One region of the Nitrospirillum guanabarense genome, then DNA from elsewhere that is predicted to be linked to it. Evidence: predicted binding sites of a transcription regulator. Region 1 holds the regulator's gene; each other region holds the start of a gene.
The links. The regulator LexA, encoded in region 1, represses DNA repair genes until DNA is damaged. The targets are predictions, from matches to a motif close to ATGTTCTANTTTGGTTC.

Region 1 (4,583 bases):
ACGAGTACCTGGTGGCGGCGCGCGCCGCCTGCGACCTGCCGGTGCTGCGCAAGGACTTCATGCTGGACACCTATCAGGTGGCCGAGGCCCGCGCCCTGGGGGCCGACTGCATCCTGCTGATCATGGCGGCGCTGGACGACGCCCAGGCGCTGGAGCTGTATGGCGCCGCCACCGGATGGGGCATGGACGTGCTGGTCGAGGTGCACGACATCGAGGAGATGCGCCGCGCCCTGGCCCTGCCCGGCGGTCTGCTGGGCGTGAACAACCGTAATCTCAAGACCCTGTCCATCGATCTCGCCACCACCGAGATGCTGGCCGGCATGGTTCCCCCCGGCCGCCACCTGGTGGCGGAAAGCGGCCTTTATCATCCCCAGGACCTGCTGCGCATGGAAATCGTGGGCGCCCGCCGCTTCCTGGTGGGTGAGTCGCTGATGCGCCAGGCCGACGTGGCGGCCGCCACCCGCGCCCTGCTGGGCCTGGACCAGGCGGTGGCCTGAGATGGCCGAGACCAGCGGCCTCACCCATTTCGACGCCGCCGGCCGGGCGGTGATGGTCGACGTTTCCGACAAGGCGGAGACGGAGCGCCTGGCGACCGCCCGCGGCCGCGTGACCATGAAGGCGGAGACCCTGGCCCTGATCCAGGCGGGCCAGATGGGCAAGGGCGATGTCTTGGGCGTGGCGCGGCTGGCCGGCATCATGGCGGCCAAGCGCACCCCCGACCTGATCCCCCTCTGCCACCCGCTGGCCCTGACCAAGGTGACGGTGGACCTGACCTGCCTGCCTGAGGACAACGCCGTGGAGATCGAGGCCACGGCCAAGCTGAAGGGCCGCACCGGCGTGGAGATGGAGGCGCTGACCGCCGTCAGCGTCGCCGCCCTGACGCTGTACGACATGTGCAAGGCGGTGGATAAAGGCATGGTCATCGCCGATATCCGCCTGATCGCCAAGGACGGTGGCAAGAGCGGCCCCTACCGTGCGGAAAACTCCTGACCTGCAGGCCATCCATGATCCCCGTTGATGAAGCGCTGGCCCGCATCCTCTCGCAGTTCCAGCCCCTGGGCGGCGAACTGGTGGGGGTGGGCGAGGCGCTGGGCCGCGTGCTGGCGGCCGATGTCGTGGCCCGGGTGACGCAGCCGCCGGCCGCCGTCTCCGCCATGGACGGCTGGGCGGTGCGGGGGCCGGACCTGGGCACTCTGCCCGTCACCCTCGCCCGGATCGGCGAGGCGCCGGCCGGTCGGCCGTTCGCCGGCGCGGTGGGCCCGGGCCAGGCCGTGCGCCTGTTCACCGGCAGCGTCATGCCCGAGGGCGCCGACACCGTGGCGCTGCAGGAGGACTGCGACGACCTGGGCGACAGCGTGCGGGTGCGCGAAGGCAGGCCCGGCCGCTGGGTGCGCGCCGCCGGCCTGGACTTCACCGCCGGAACCGTGGGCCTGAAGGCCGGCCGCCGCCTGACCGTGCGCGACCTGGCCCTGGCCGCCGCCATGAACCACCCCTTCCTCACCGTGCACCGCCGCCCCCGCGTCGCCATCCTGGCCACGGGCGACGAGGTGGTGATGCCGGGGGAGCCGCTAGGCCCCGGCCAGATCGTCAGCAGCAATGGCCTGGCCCTGGCCGCCCTGGTGCGGCGCCATGGCGGCATCCCGGTCAACCTGGGCATCGCCCCCGATGACGCCGACGCCCTGGCCACCCTGGCGCGGGGGGCCACCGGCTGCGATCTGCTGGTCACCACCGGCGGCGCCTCCGTCGGCGAATACGATCTGGTGCGCGGCGCGCTGGGCGGCGAGGGGCTTGAACTCGACTTCTGGAAGATCGCCATGCGGCCGGGCAAGCCGCTGATGTTCGGCCGCCTGGGCGGCACACCCCTGCTGGGCTTGCCGGGCAACCCCGTCTCCAGCCTGGTGTGCGCCATCCTGTTCCTGGTGCCGGCGCTGCGCCGGATGCGAGGGCTGGCCCCGGCCGAGTTGCCCAGGGCGCGGGCCGTGCTGGCCACCCCCCTGCCCGCCAACGACCGCCGGCAGGATTATCTGCGTGCCGCCCTGGTGCCCGGCGATGGCGCGTTGCCCGGCGTGGCGACCTTCAGCCAGCAGGACAGCTCCATGCTGAGTCGCCTAGCGGCGGCGGATTGCCTGATCGTCCGCCCGCCCCATGCCCCCGCCGCCGAGGCCGGCACGGTGGTGGATATCGTCCCACTGGACGAGATTTAAGGTCCCGAGCCCCGAACCCGCCCTAAATCTGTCATCGTCTGATGGTTTTTCATCGCTGACCCTTGACGTGGGCCGTGAACCAAAATAGAACATGGCCAGTACGTTTCGGGTTTGTTCCATATCTAGCGGCTCGACACAGCGAAGGGGGCGATATGCTGACGCGGAAGCAACAGGAGCTGCTGCTGTACATCCACCAGCATCTGGGTGAAGGCGGCGTCTCCCCCTCATTCGATGAGATGAAGGATGCCTTGGGCCTCAAGTCCAAGTCCGGCATCCATCGGCTGATCACCGGACTGGAGGAGCGTGGCTTCATCCGCCGCCTGCCCCACCGCGCCCGGGCGCTGGAGGTGCTGCGCCTGCCGGAGACGACGCCGGCACCCAAGAAGGCCGCCGCCGCGGCGCCGGCGGACGTGGAACCCCGCTTCAAGCCCAATGTCATCAAGGCGGACTTCCAGGCGGGCCTGCCCGGCCGGGATGCCGGCGATGCCATCGGCGCCGTCAGCCTGCCGCTGTACGGCCGCATCGCCGCCGGCCTGCCCATCGAAGCGCTGCGTGACAGTGGCAGCACCATCGACATCCCCGTCTCCATGCTGGGCATCGGCGAGCACTACGCCCTGGAAGTGGCGGGCGACAGCATGGTGGAGGCTGGCATTCATGACGGTGACACCGTCATCATCCAACGCTGCGAAACGGCGGAGAACGGCGCCATCGTCGTCGCCTTGGTCGACGCAGCCGAGGTGACGCTGAAGCGCCTGCGCCGCAAGAACAACTCCATCGCGCTGGAGCCCGCCAACCCCACCTATGAAACGCGGGTGTTCGGTGCCGACCGGGTGCGGGTTCAGGGCCGCCTGGTCGGCCTGTTCCGCCGCTATTGACCAGACATCCTGGACTAGACAGCGGCCCTGGCCACCTCAGTCCCAGGGCCGTTTGCTTTGCGGGTCGTGTACCGTCTCGATGCGTACACCGCCGCGTTCGAAGTACAGGGCATGGGCGCCGCAGGCGGCCAGCACGTCAGGGCCGATGACGCGGGGGGCGTCGCAGCCGGCCGCCGGCACGCGGGAGATCACCAGGTCGGCGTTGTCGCAATCCTCCGCCAGGGCGTCGCGGGTCCAGGCGATGGCCACCAACCGGCCTTCGGGCGCCGCCGGATCGCGCCGGTCCAGGACGATAGAGATCGGGGTGGTAGAGGCATCCCAGGCTGTCGCAGCGCAGGCTGCCGTCATCCGTGCCCACGGTGGGCCAGGCGGGCGGGCGCCCCTCCCCGCCATCGCGCTTGCCCCAGGTCTCCACCTCGAAGCCGCCACCGCGCGAGGACGACAGCCACAGCTTGCCGCCGCCGTCACGCACCGCCACCATGGTGCCGCCGCCCGACACCACCATGTCCGGCCGGGGCGTCAACGGCGCCAGCACGCAGCCGAGCGCGATGGGCGCCAAGCCGATCAGGCGCCAGCGGCGGCGCCACAGCATGAGCCACAGGCCGCCGCCCACCATCAGGCCGAAGGCCAGGTCGGACAGGGCGGCGCCGTGCAGCGCGGCCCCCGGCAAGGCGGCGGTGACGCGCGCGGTCCACAGGATGCCCTCGCAGCCCCAGCCGATCATGTCGATGATCCAGCCCTCCAGATGGAAGGGCATGGCGACATAGGCCAGCAGGCACAGCGGCATGATCCACAGCTCGGTGATGGGAATGCCGATCAGGTTGGCCAGCACGCCGTAATTGGCCACCTGCTGGAAGTGGTAGAGGCAGAACGGCATGGTGGCGATGGTGGAGATGATGGAGGTCAGGCACAGCCCGCCCACGAACAGCAGGGCGCGCCGTGGCCAGCCGCCCTCCTTGCGCCAGCGGTTCATCGGCTCGCGCAGCACCTCGTAGGCGCTGATCAGCGCCAGCACGGCGCCGAAGCTCATCTGGAAACTGGGGCCGGGCAACTGCTCCGGCTGGTACAGCAGGCAGAGGATGCCGGCAACGGCGATGGCCCGGGGGCTCAGGACCGAACGGTCGGCCAGGATGGCCACCATGGCCAGCGCCGTCATGAGGACGGAGCGCAAGGTGGGCACCTGCGCCCCGACCAGCATCATGTAGGCGAGCGTCGCCAGGATGGCGAAGGCGGCGGCGTACTTCTTGATGGGATGGCGCAACGCCACGCCCTCCCACAGCGCCAGGGCCGCGCGGGCGAAGAAATAGAACAGCGCCGCCACCAGGCTGATGTGCAGTCCGGAGATGGACAGGATGTGCTGCAGGCCCGAGACGCGCATGGCCTGCAGGTCATCCGGGGGAATGCCCGTCTGCTCCCCATTCAGCAGCGCGATGGCGATCATGGCGGGCGCGCCCGTCAGGCGCTCGGCCACGCGGCTGGCGATCAGCTCGCGCAAGGCCACCAC
Region 2 (4,583 bases), 450 kb from region 1:
GGGCCGGATCGGGTGGTGCTGGGCATGGCGGACAAGCACCTGGATTTCCGCGCCGTGGTCGATGTGCGGCGGGATTCCGGCGGCTGCCAGGTCACCGCCACCACGGTGGTGCGCACCCACAATTGGCTGGGCCGCGCCTACCTCACCCTGATCATGCCCTTTCACCGCCTGGTGGTGCGCACCATGCTGGGCCAGGTGGCGTCCCCATAAGAGGTTCAGGGCGGGGTACCGTCCAGCGCCAAACCGTCCAGCTCGCGGGCGATGAACCGCGTCATGCGCCGCCAGGCCTCGTCATTGTCGCCGCGAAAGGACAGGAAGCGGTCCAGCACCAGCCTGTTGGTCTGGACATCCAGGACCTGGACCTTGGTGCTGAGCAGCAGGGTGCTGGTCTTGTGCACATCCCCCAGTACCAGCAGGCGGGCACCGGCCCGGCGGGCCTCCTCCGCCAGGGCGGCCGGGTCGGCGGCCCGGCAATCCACCCCGCTGCCCGCCCCGCCGCAGGCCAGGGACAGCACGCGATAATGGCCGCCCTCGCCCAGGTCGGCCTTCAGGCCCTGGGTCAGGTCCGTCAGGCGTGTCGCATGCGCCGCCCGCTGATCGCCCGCCTCGTCCGAGGTGTCGACAAAGCCGAAGTCGGTGATGGCGATGGTCGTGGGCGCCGCGGCGCGACCGATGGCCCCCAGCGCCAGACAGGCCAGCAAGGCGATGAGCCCGATGCTTCCGAAACGCCCCGCCATTCCGTCCTCCACCCTTCGGCCTCCCGCCCTTTGGTCCAGGTCAGGATAAGGCCGCCCTCATGGCGAATTGACAGCCCCCACCTCTTCCAGGCCTAAAGAACGAGGAACACATATGAAAAGGCGGACCGTCACCGGCCCGCCTCGCTCATTCGCATTCCTCTGACGCCGTCAGGGCGTCACTCGGGGCTGTCGGCGTCGCCGTCGGCCTCGGGAGAGCCCACCATCATGGCGCCGGCCACCAGACCCGCATTGGCGCGGACCTTTTCCTCGATGGCCTTGGCGATGGCCGGGTTGGTGCGCAGGAACTGCTTGGCGTTCTCGCGGCCCTGGCCGACGCGCTGGCCGTCGTAGGAGAACCAGGCGCCCGACTTCTCCACCACGCCGGCCTGGATGCCCAGGTCGATCAGTTCGCCCACCTTGGACACGCCCTCGCCGTACATGATGTCGAACTCGACCACGCGGAACGGCGGGGCCAGCTTGTTCTTCACCACCTTCACGCGGGTCTGGTTGCCGACGACGTTGTCGCGGTCCTTGATGGCGCCGATGCGGCGGATGTCCAGGCGGATGGAGGCGTAGAACTTCAGCGCGTTACCGCCGGTCGTTGTCTCCGGGTTGCCGAACATCACGCCGATCTTCAGGCGGATCTGATTGATGAAGATGACCAGGCAGTTGGACTTGGAAATGGACGAGGTCAGCTTGCGCAGCGCCTGGCTCATCAAGCGGGCCTGCAGGCCGACATGGCTGTCGCCCATCTCGCCTTCCAGTTCGGCGCGCGGCACCAGGGCCGCCACCGAGTCCACCACCAGCACGTCGATGGCGCCGGAGCGCACCAGCGTGTCGGTGATCTCCAGGGCCTGTTCGCCGGCGTCGGGCTGGGAGACCAGCAGGTCGTCCACGTTCACGCCCAGCTTGCGGGCGTAGGACGGGTCCAGCGCGTGCTCGGCGTCGACGAAGGCGCAGGTGCCGCCGGCCTTCTGCGCCTCCGCGATGGCGTGCAGCGCCAGCGTGGTCTTGCCCGAGCTTTCCGGCCCGTAGATTTCGATGATGCGGCCACGCGGCAGGCCGCCGATGCCCAGCGCGATGTCCAGGCCCAGGGAGCCGGTGGAGATGGCATCCACCTCCATCGACGCCTCCTTGGCGCCGAGCTTCATGATGGAGCCCTTGCCGAACGCGCGTTCGATCTGGCCGAGAGCGGCGTCGAGGGCCTTTTGCTTATCCATGGGTGTTTCTACCAGACGAAGTGGTGCCGACATCTTGCTGTCCCCCTCTTGTCGCATACGGCCAACGGGCGTTCAACGGCTGTGGTGAGGGAGAACGTACATGGTCTGTTCTGGTCTGGAAAGAGGGTTTGTTGATCTTTTGTTCTTTTTTGTTCTTGTTATGATGCCCTCAGACGCCGGGCGCCGGCATCCGCCGGCTTGGCTTCCTCGGTTTCCAGTCCACTGCGTTCCCCGGAAACCTGCGGCGGCCCCGGTCGGGGCCTCGTCGCTGCGCTCCAATTCGCTTCCAGGTCAGAGGGTTAGCAGGCCCCTCGGACAGCCCCCCGGATTCGCCGCCTCATGCCCCCGTGCGCGGGGCGCCTTCCATCACTTCCTTCACCTTGGCCGCCAGCTGTTTCAGGCTGAAGGGCTTGGGCAGGAAGTCGACCACGGCGCCGTCCTTCAGGGAATGGCGGAAACGGTCCTCGGCGTAGCCGGAGATGAAGATGACCTTCACGTCGGGGCGGAAGCGGCGCACCTGCTCGATCATGGTGGGGCCGTCCATCTGGGGCATGACCACGTCGCTGACGATGAGGTCCACGTCGCCACCCCGCTCCCCCTGCAGCAGGTCCAGCGCCTCCTCGCCGCTGCGGGCCTCCAGCACGGTGTAGCCCTTGTTGCGCAGGGCGCGGGCGCCGAAGACACGCACGGCGTCCTCATCCTCCACCAGCAGCACGGTGCCCATGCCGGTGAGATCGGCGGCGGCCTTGTCCCTGGCCTCCTCCGCCGGCGCGGCCTGGGCGGCCTTGTCGTCCAGGCGGGGCAGGTGGATGGAGAACTTGGCCCCCTCCCCCGGCTTGCTCTCCACGAAGACGAAGCCGCCCGTCTGGCGCACGATGCCGTAGACGGTGGACAGGCCCAGGCCCGTGCCCGACCCCACCTCCTTGGTGGAGAAGAAGGGCTCGAAAATGCGCTGCAGGTTCTCCGGCGGGATGCCGATGCCGGTGTCGATCACCTCCACCACCACCCAGTCGCCGGGCGGCATCTCCTCCGTCTCATGGCGGATGGGCTCGGTGGTGTGCAGGTTGCCGGTGACGATGGTCAGGCGCCCACCCTTGGGCATGGCGTCGCGGGCGTTCACCGCCAGGTTGATGATGACCTGTTCCAGCTGCCCCTGGTCCACCCGCACCAGGCCGGTGTCGCGGCCGTGCAGCATGCGCAGCTCGATGTTCTCGCCGATCAGGCGCCGCAGCAGGTTGGACAGTTCCGCCAGGACGTCGGTGATGCTCAGCACCCGGGGCTGCAGCGTCTGCTGGCGGGAGAAGGCCAGCAGTTGGCGCACCAGGTTGGCGGCGCGGTTGGCGTTCTGCTTGATCTGCATGATGTCGCTGAACGACTGGTCGCCCGGCTTGTGCCGCAGCAGCAGCAGGTCGCAGAAGCCGATCATGGCCGTCAGCAGATTGTTGAAGTCGTGCGCCACGCCGCCGGCCAGCTGGCCGATGGCCTGCATCTTCTGCGACTGGACGAACTGCGCCTCCAGGTTCTTCTGGGCGGTCATGTCCACCAGGTGCAGGATCAGGCCCCGGTCGCCGTCGCCCTCGCCGTCGAAGCGGCGGGAATAGACATGCACCACGGCGCCCGACGCGCCGCGCAGCCGCGCCTCCACCGGCGTGCCCATGCCCCCGGCGGCGCCCGCCGGCTGCCGGCCCTCCAGCACCTCGCCCAGGCGGGCCAGCAGGTTGGCGCGGTGTTCCGGCTGGAACAGGCTGGCGATGGGCTCGCCCTGCACGTCGCCCAGGCGCAAGTCGGCCATGGTGAGGAAGGTGGGGTTGCACTCCGCCAGGCGGAACTCCCCATCCACGAAGGCGAAGCCGGTGGGCGCGAACTGGAAGAAGCGCTGGAAACGCTGCTCCGCCCGGCGCAGTTCCTCCTCCCGCGCGGTCTCGCGGGTAAGGTCGCCCAGGAAGACCAGGCTGCCGCCGGGCGACGACGCCACGTGCAGCACGCTGGCGCGCAAGGGGGCGGCGCGGGCGGCCGCCAGTTCCACCTCCGCCATGCCGGCCAGGCGCTCGGGAAACAGTTCGCCCTGGGGCGGGGTGGCCAACAGGTCGCGCAGGTGGCGGCTGCCATCCTCCAGCAGGTCGCGGGTATGGCCCAGCCAGTCGGCCAGCGTCAGGTTGACGCGCAGCAGGGTGCCGGAGCCGTCGACCAGCATGACGCCGAGGGGCGCCAGGTCCCACAGCTCGCGCCAGGGATGGCTGCCCGGCACGGGGACGGCGCCACCGCTGCGCACCCGCCATTCCGACAGGCCTGGCCGGTCGGCGGCCAGGGGCCGCGCCGCCACCAGGCGGGGCACCGGACGGGCCACGCCACCGGCGGGTTGGCCCGGCGCGTCATCGACGAAGACGACGAAGGCCTCGCCCCCCTCGCCCCGGCGCACGGCCCCGTCCAGGTCGCGCAGGCGCTGGGTGTCGGCGCCCTCGCGGCAGTGGTGGGCCAGGATGTCGGCCACCCGGGCGCTTCCGGCGGCATGGGCCAGGGCGGAAAAGGCGCCGTTGGCGACCAGCACCCGCCCGTCCTCCCCCGCCACGGCCAAAGCGTCGGGCACCGCCTCCACCACCGCGCGCAACACCGCCGCGCGCGCCGC
Region 3 (4,583 bases), 330 kb from region 1:
TGCCGCGGTGGATTTCCTCGTTGCCGATGCTCCACAGGAAGACGCTGGGGCGGTTGCGGTCGCGCCTCACCATGCGCTCCAGCTGGCTCATGCCCTCCGGGTTGCTGGACATCTGGCGGGTTTCCTCCATCACCAGGATGCCCAGCCGGTCGCAGGCATCCAGCAAGGCGGGGGCCGGCGGGTGATGGGTGGTGCGCCAGGCGTTGGCGCCCATCTCCTTCAGCCGCTCCACGCGATAGGCATGCAGGCGGTCGGGCACGGCGAAGCCCACCCCGGCATGGTCCTGGTGGTTGCAGGTGCCCTTCACCTTCACCGGCCGGCCGTTCAGGAAAAAGCCCTGGTTGGCGTCGAAGCGCAGGGTGCGGATGCCGAAGGGGGTGTGATAGCGGTCGACCACCGCCCCGCCCACGCTGACCTCCGTCACCAGGGTGTGGAGGTTGGGCGCCTCCAGCGACCACAGGGCGGGTGAGGGCAGGGTGGCGGTCTGTGTCACGGCGCCGGTGTCCCAGGCGCCCAGCGTCACCGGCGGAGCCTCCAATTGCAGGACGGCCGTGCCGTCGGGGCCCAGCACGGTGCTGCGGACCGTGAGGTCCGCCGCCGGGCCCTCGTTGGCCAGCTCGGTGGTGATGGTGAGGTCGGCGCCCTTGGGCGTCACCGTGCTGCGCACGAAGGTGCCCCATTGCGGCACGTGGGCGGGCGCGGTCTTCACCAGCCAGACGGGACGGTAAAGGCCGGCGCCCTCATACGACCAGGCCTCGCCCAGGGTGGCGTCCACGCGGATGACGAGAGTGTTGGTGCCGCCCAGGATGGCGAAATCGGTGATGTCCACGCGGAAGGGGGCGTAGCCGCTTTCGTTGGTGGCGACGATGAAGCCGTTCAGCACCACCAGGCAGTTGCGGGCGACACCATCGAACTCCAGCGACAGGCGGCGCCCGGCGTCCGTGGCGGGCAGGGTGAAGTTGCGGCGATACCAGCCGACGCTGGTTTCGGGAAACTGCCGGCCCAAGGGCTTGAAGCCCTGGTAGGCCATGGCCTCCGCCGCCTCCTTGCCCGGCAGCCGTGCTTGGGCGAAGGGCAGATCCACCGCCCAGTCGTGCGGCAGGGTGACGGCGGCCCAGTCCTTGTCGTCGAAATCGGCCTTGGCCACCGGGGCCCTGAGGTCGCCGGACTTGGCGTAGGTGCTGCGGTCGGCGCCGAAGCCGAAATCCTGCAGCGGGTCGGCGGCATGACCCAGGTGGAAGCGCCAGCCGTCATTCATGCGCAGCCGCTCGCGCGGGGACAGGTCGGCGGGCACGGGGGCGGGGGATGCCGCCGCGACCTGCGCTGGCGCCGCCATCGCCGACGGGACACCGGCCGGGGCCACGCCCAGCGCGGTCCCAAGGGTGGGCAGCGTGGCGGCGGTGGCCAGCAGGCGGCGGCGGGTCAAATGAGGCATGGCAAGCGTCCCCAGGGTGCGGCGATTTATAAATAATATATAATATCCAATTTGCGCCGCGTAAAAGCCTTATGACCTTCAAGATGCTTGATCAGCGTCAGTGGCCAGCTGCACGCTGGCGATCTGTAGCGGGGAGGGCGCCATGCGGGTCACAAAGTGGGGGAACAGCCTGGCCGTTCGGTTGCCTGTGGCGATGGTCAGGGCTCTGGGGTTGAAGGAAGGCGACGAGGTCGAAATCCATGTCGCGGATAGGCGGGAAGTCACTGTCACCCATAAGCCCGGACGGGAGGATTTGTTAATGCGTCTGCGTTCCTTCCGAGGGCGGCTGCCAGCGGATTTCAAATTCGACCGTCACGACGCCAATGCCCGGTAGGATCATCGGGTCTCGGCCCGCCGCTTGCGCTCTTCCGCGCGCAGGGTTAGCACACGCACGCCGGTGGCGGTGACCGCCACGGTGTGCTCGAACTGGGCGGACAGCGTGCCGTCGACCGTCACCACCGACCAGCCGTCGTCCTTGGTCTCCACCTTGGCGCCGCCCTGGTTCAGCATGGGCTCGATGGTGAAGACCATGCCCTCCTTCAGGCGCAGGCCCGTGCCCGGCCTGCCGAAGTGCAGGACCTGCGGTTCCTCGTGCATCTCCCGGCCGATGCCGTGGCCGCAATATTCCCGCACCACGGTGTAGCCGTTGCGCTTGGCGTGGCGCTCGATGACATGGCCGATGTCGCCCAAATGGGCGCCGGGGCGCACCTGGCGGATGCCGTGCCACAGCGCCTCGTACGTCGTCTGCACCAGGCGCCGCGCGGCCGGCGCCACCGCGCCGATCAGGTAGGTCTTGCTGGAATCGGCGATGTAGCCGTTCTTCTCCAGCGTGATGTCGAAATTGACGATGTCGCCGTCCGCCAGGATGTCGGTGGCGGAGGGCACGCCGTGGCAGACGACCTCGTTGCGGGAACAGTTCAGGACGTAGCCATAGCCATACTGCCCCTTGCTGGCGGGGCGGGCGTGCAGCTGGTTGACGATGTAGTCCTCGACCCGGTCGTTGACCGCCAGCGTGCTGAGGCCGGCCAGGGGCATGTCGTCCAGCATGTGGAAGACGCTGGCCAGCAGGCGCCCGGCCTCCCCCAGCTTTTCGATCTCGTCGGGGCGCTTGACCATTATGGGGTGGGTTCCAACTGGCGGGGTTCCGGTTCCAGATGGACGGAGGCCATCTTCAGCTGGATGCGCAGGATGTCGTTCAGCGACAGGGTGGGGTTGGCCTCCGCCAGCATGCCGATCTTCATCCAGTATTCGGCCTGGGCGTTGATGGACCGGCACAGCACGGTGCTGGCCTTGCGCACCTCCTCATGCAGGTCGTCGTCGATCTTCACGATGCCCATGGGGCTCTCCAATATACGAAACGTATACGATACATATATCGGGGGTGACGCCGCGTCAACCGGCGCTGTCGATTCCGGATAGTCCGGTTTTGGGGTGTCGACTCATCTTGACCAGGCGGCCGACTCCGGATTAGAACATAACAAGAACATCATTCCCCCGCACGCGAGAGACCAAGGCAGCATCCCCATGCCCGCCATTCCCCCCCTCATTTCCGCAATCAGGTCAACAGCTTGCCCCGAAGAAGGGCGGGCTGAGGGCGTCCTTGAGGGTGCCCTGGACCGCCAGCGCCTGCTGGCGGTGCTGCGGGAACAGGTGCGCGCGGTGGAGGCGCCGGGCACCGGCCGGGGTGTCGTGCCCCTGGGCGTGCCGGCGGTGGACGCCCATCTGCCGGCGGCGGGCCCGGGGGAAAACGGCGCCCATGGCCTGCCGCGCGCCGCCCTGCATGAGGTGGCGGCGGCGGGCGATCTCGATGCCGGTGCCGCCACGGCCTTCACCGCCCTGCTGGCCGCCCGCCTGGCGGAACAGGTGCGCGGCCCCATCCTGTGGATGACCCGGGCACCCGACCTGTACGCCCCCGGGCTGGACGCCCAGGGCGTGGGGCCGGGCCGGCTGGTGGTGGTGCATGCCGCCTGCGAGGTCGACCTGCTGTGGGCCATGGAGGAGGCATTGCGCTGCCCGCGCGTGGGCGCCGTGGTGGGGGAGGCCGGCGGGCTGGACCTGACGGCCAGCCGCCGCCTGCACCTGGCGGCGGAAACGGGCGGCGTACCGGGACTGCTGCTGCGCCTGAACGCGGGTAAGGGGGGCGCCATGAAGGGCTTGAAGGGTGCTGGTCGGGGCAGCGGGCGGGGCAGCGGGCGGGGCAGCACCCAGGCCACCGCCGCCGTCACCCGCTGGCAGGTGGGCACGGCGCCCATCTACGCTGATGACAGCGCCGCTTCGGCCTTCACCGGCCCCGCCTGGCGGGTGGAACTGCTGCGCTGCCGGGGCGGCCGGCCGGGGGCTTGGACCCTGTATGAACGCGAGGGGTTGAGGCTGGAGGCGGCGGGCCAGGTGGCCGTGCCGGCGCCGGAGACGCCGCCCGCCTCGGCGGTGGTGCCCTTCACTTCCACCCAATTCCCCTCGACTGGGCGCGCGGTGGGCTGAGCCATGCGCCGCATCCTTTCCCTCTGGCTGCCCACCTTCGCCACCGACCGTGTCGCCCGGGGACTGACGCCGCCGCTGCCCGCGGATGCCGCCCTGGTGACCCGCCTGTCGGACCGGGGGCGCCTGACCGTGGCGGCGGTGAACGCGGCGGCGCGGGCCAAGCGCCTGGTGCCGGGCATGGGCCTGGCCGACGCCCGCGCGCTGGAACCCCAGGTGCGGGTGGTGGACGCCGATCCCGAGGGCGATGCCGCGGCGCTGGAGCGGCTGGCCGACTGGGCCCGGCGCTACACGCCCTGGACGGCGGTGGACCCCAGCGATCCGCCGGGTTTCGGCCCCAAAGGTCTTGGTGGGGGGCCCGGCCTGCTGATGGACATCACCGGCTGCGCCCATCTGCTGGGCGGCGAGCATGAGCTGCTGCTGGACCTGGAACGCCGGCTGGCCAAGGCGGGGTTCGAGGGGCGGGCCGCCATCGCCGACAGCATTGGCGCCGCCTGGGCGCAGGCCCGCTTCGGCGCCCAGCTGGTGGTGCCGCCGGGCGGGACGGCGGAGGCCCTGGCCGACCTGCCGCTGCCGGCCCTGCGTCTGGGCGGCGACCTGGTGGCCAGCCTGCGCCGGGTGGGCCTGCGCC

Region 2: the regulator LexA is predicted to act here: its motif matches at 2,086-2,102, upstream of recA (recombinase RecA).
Region 3: the regulator LexA is predicted to act here: its motif matches at 2,945-2,961, upstream of UAA55_RS22730 (ImuA family protein).

Annotation. Positions count from the first base shown of each region.
Region 1 is NZ_JAYEER010000004.1:1,351,215-1,355,797, forward strand. It holds gene trpC (indole-3-glycerol phosphate synthase TrpC) at 1-497, shown strand, start outside; gene moaC (cyclic pyranopterin monophosphate synthase MoaC) at 499-990, shown strand; gene UAA55_RS24230 (molybdopterin molybdotransferase MoeA) at 1,005-2,204, shown strand; gene lexA (transcriptional repressor LexA) at 2,357-3,079, shown strand; gene UAA55_RS24240 (ComEC/Rec2 family competence protein) at 3,216-4,583, opposite strand, start outside.
Region 2 is NZ_JAYEER010000004.1:901,240-905,822, reverse strand. It holds gene UAA55_RS22210 (DUF2867 domain-containing protein) at 1-210, shown strand, start outside; gene UAA55_RS22205 (DUF2380 domain-containing protein) at 216-737, opposite strand; gene recA (recombinase RecA) at 914-1,990, opposite strand; gene UAA55_RS22195 (hybrid sensor histidine kinase/response regulator) at 2,295-4,583, opposite strand, start outside.
Region 3 is NZ_JAYEER010000004.1:1,022,109-1,026,691, forward strand. It holds gene galA (beta-galactosidase GalA) at 1-1,435, opposite strand, end outside; gene UAA55_RS22715 (AbrB/MazE/SpoVT family DNA-binding domain-containing protein) at 1,578-1,808, shown strand; gene map (type I methionyl aminopeptidase) at 1,811-2,590, opposite strand; gene UAA55_RS22725 (ParD-like family protein) at 2,590-2,811, opposite strand; gene UAA55_RS22730 (ImuA family protein) at 2,999-3,955, shown strand; gene UAA55_RS22735 (Y-family DNA polymerase) at 3,959-4,583, shown strand, end outside.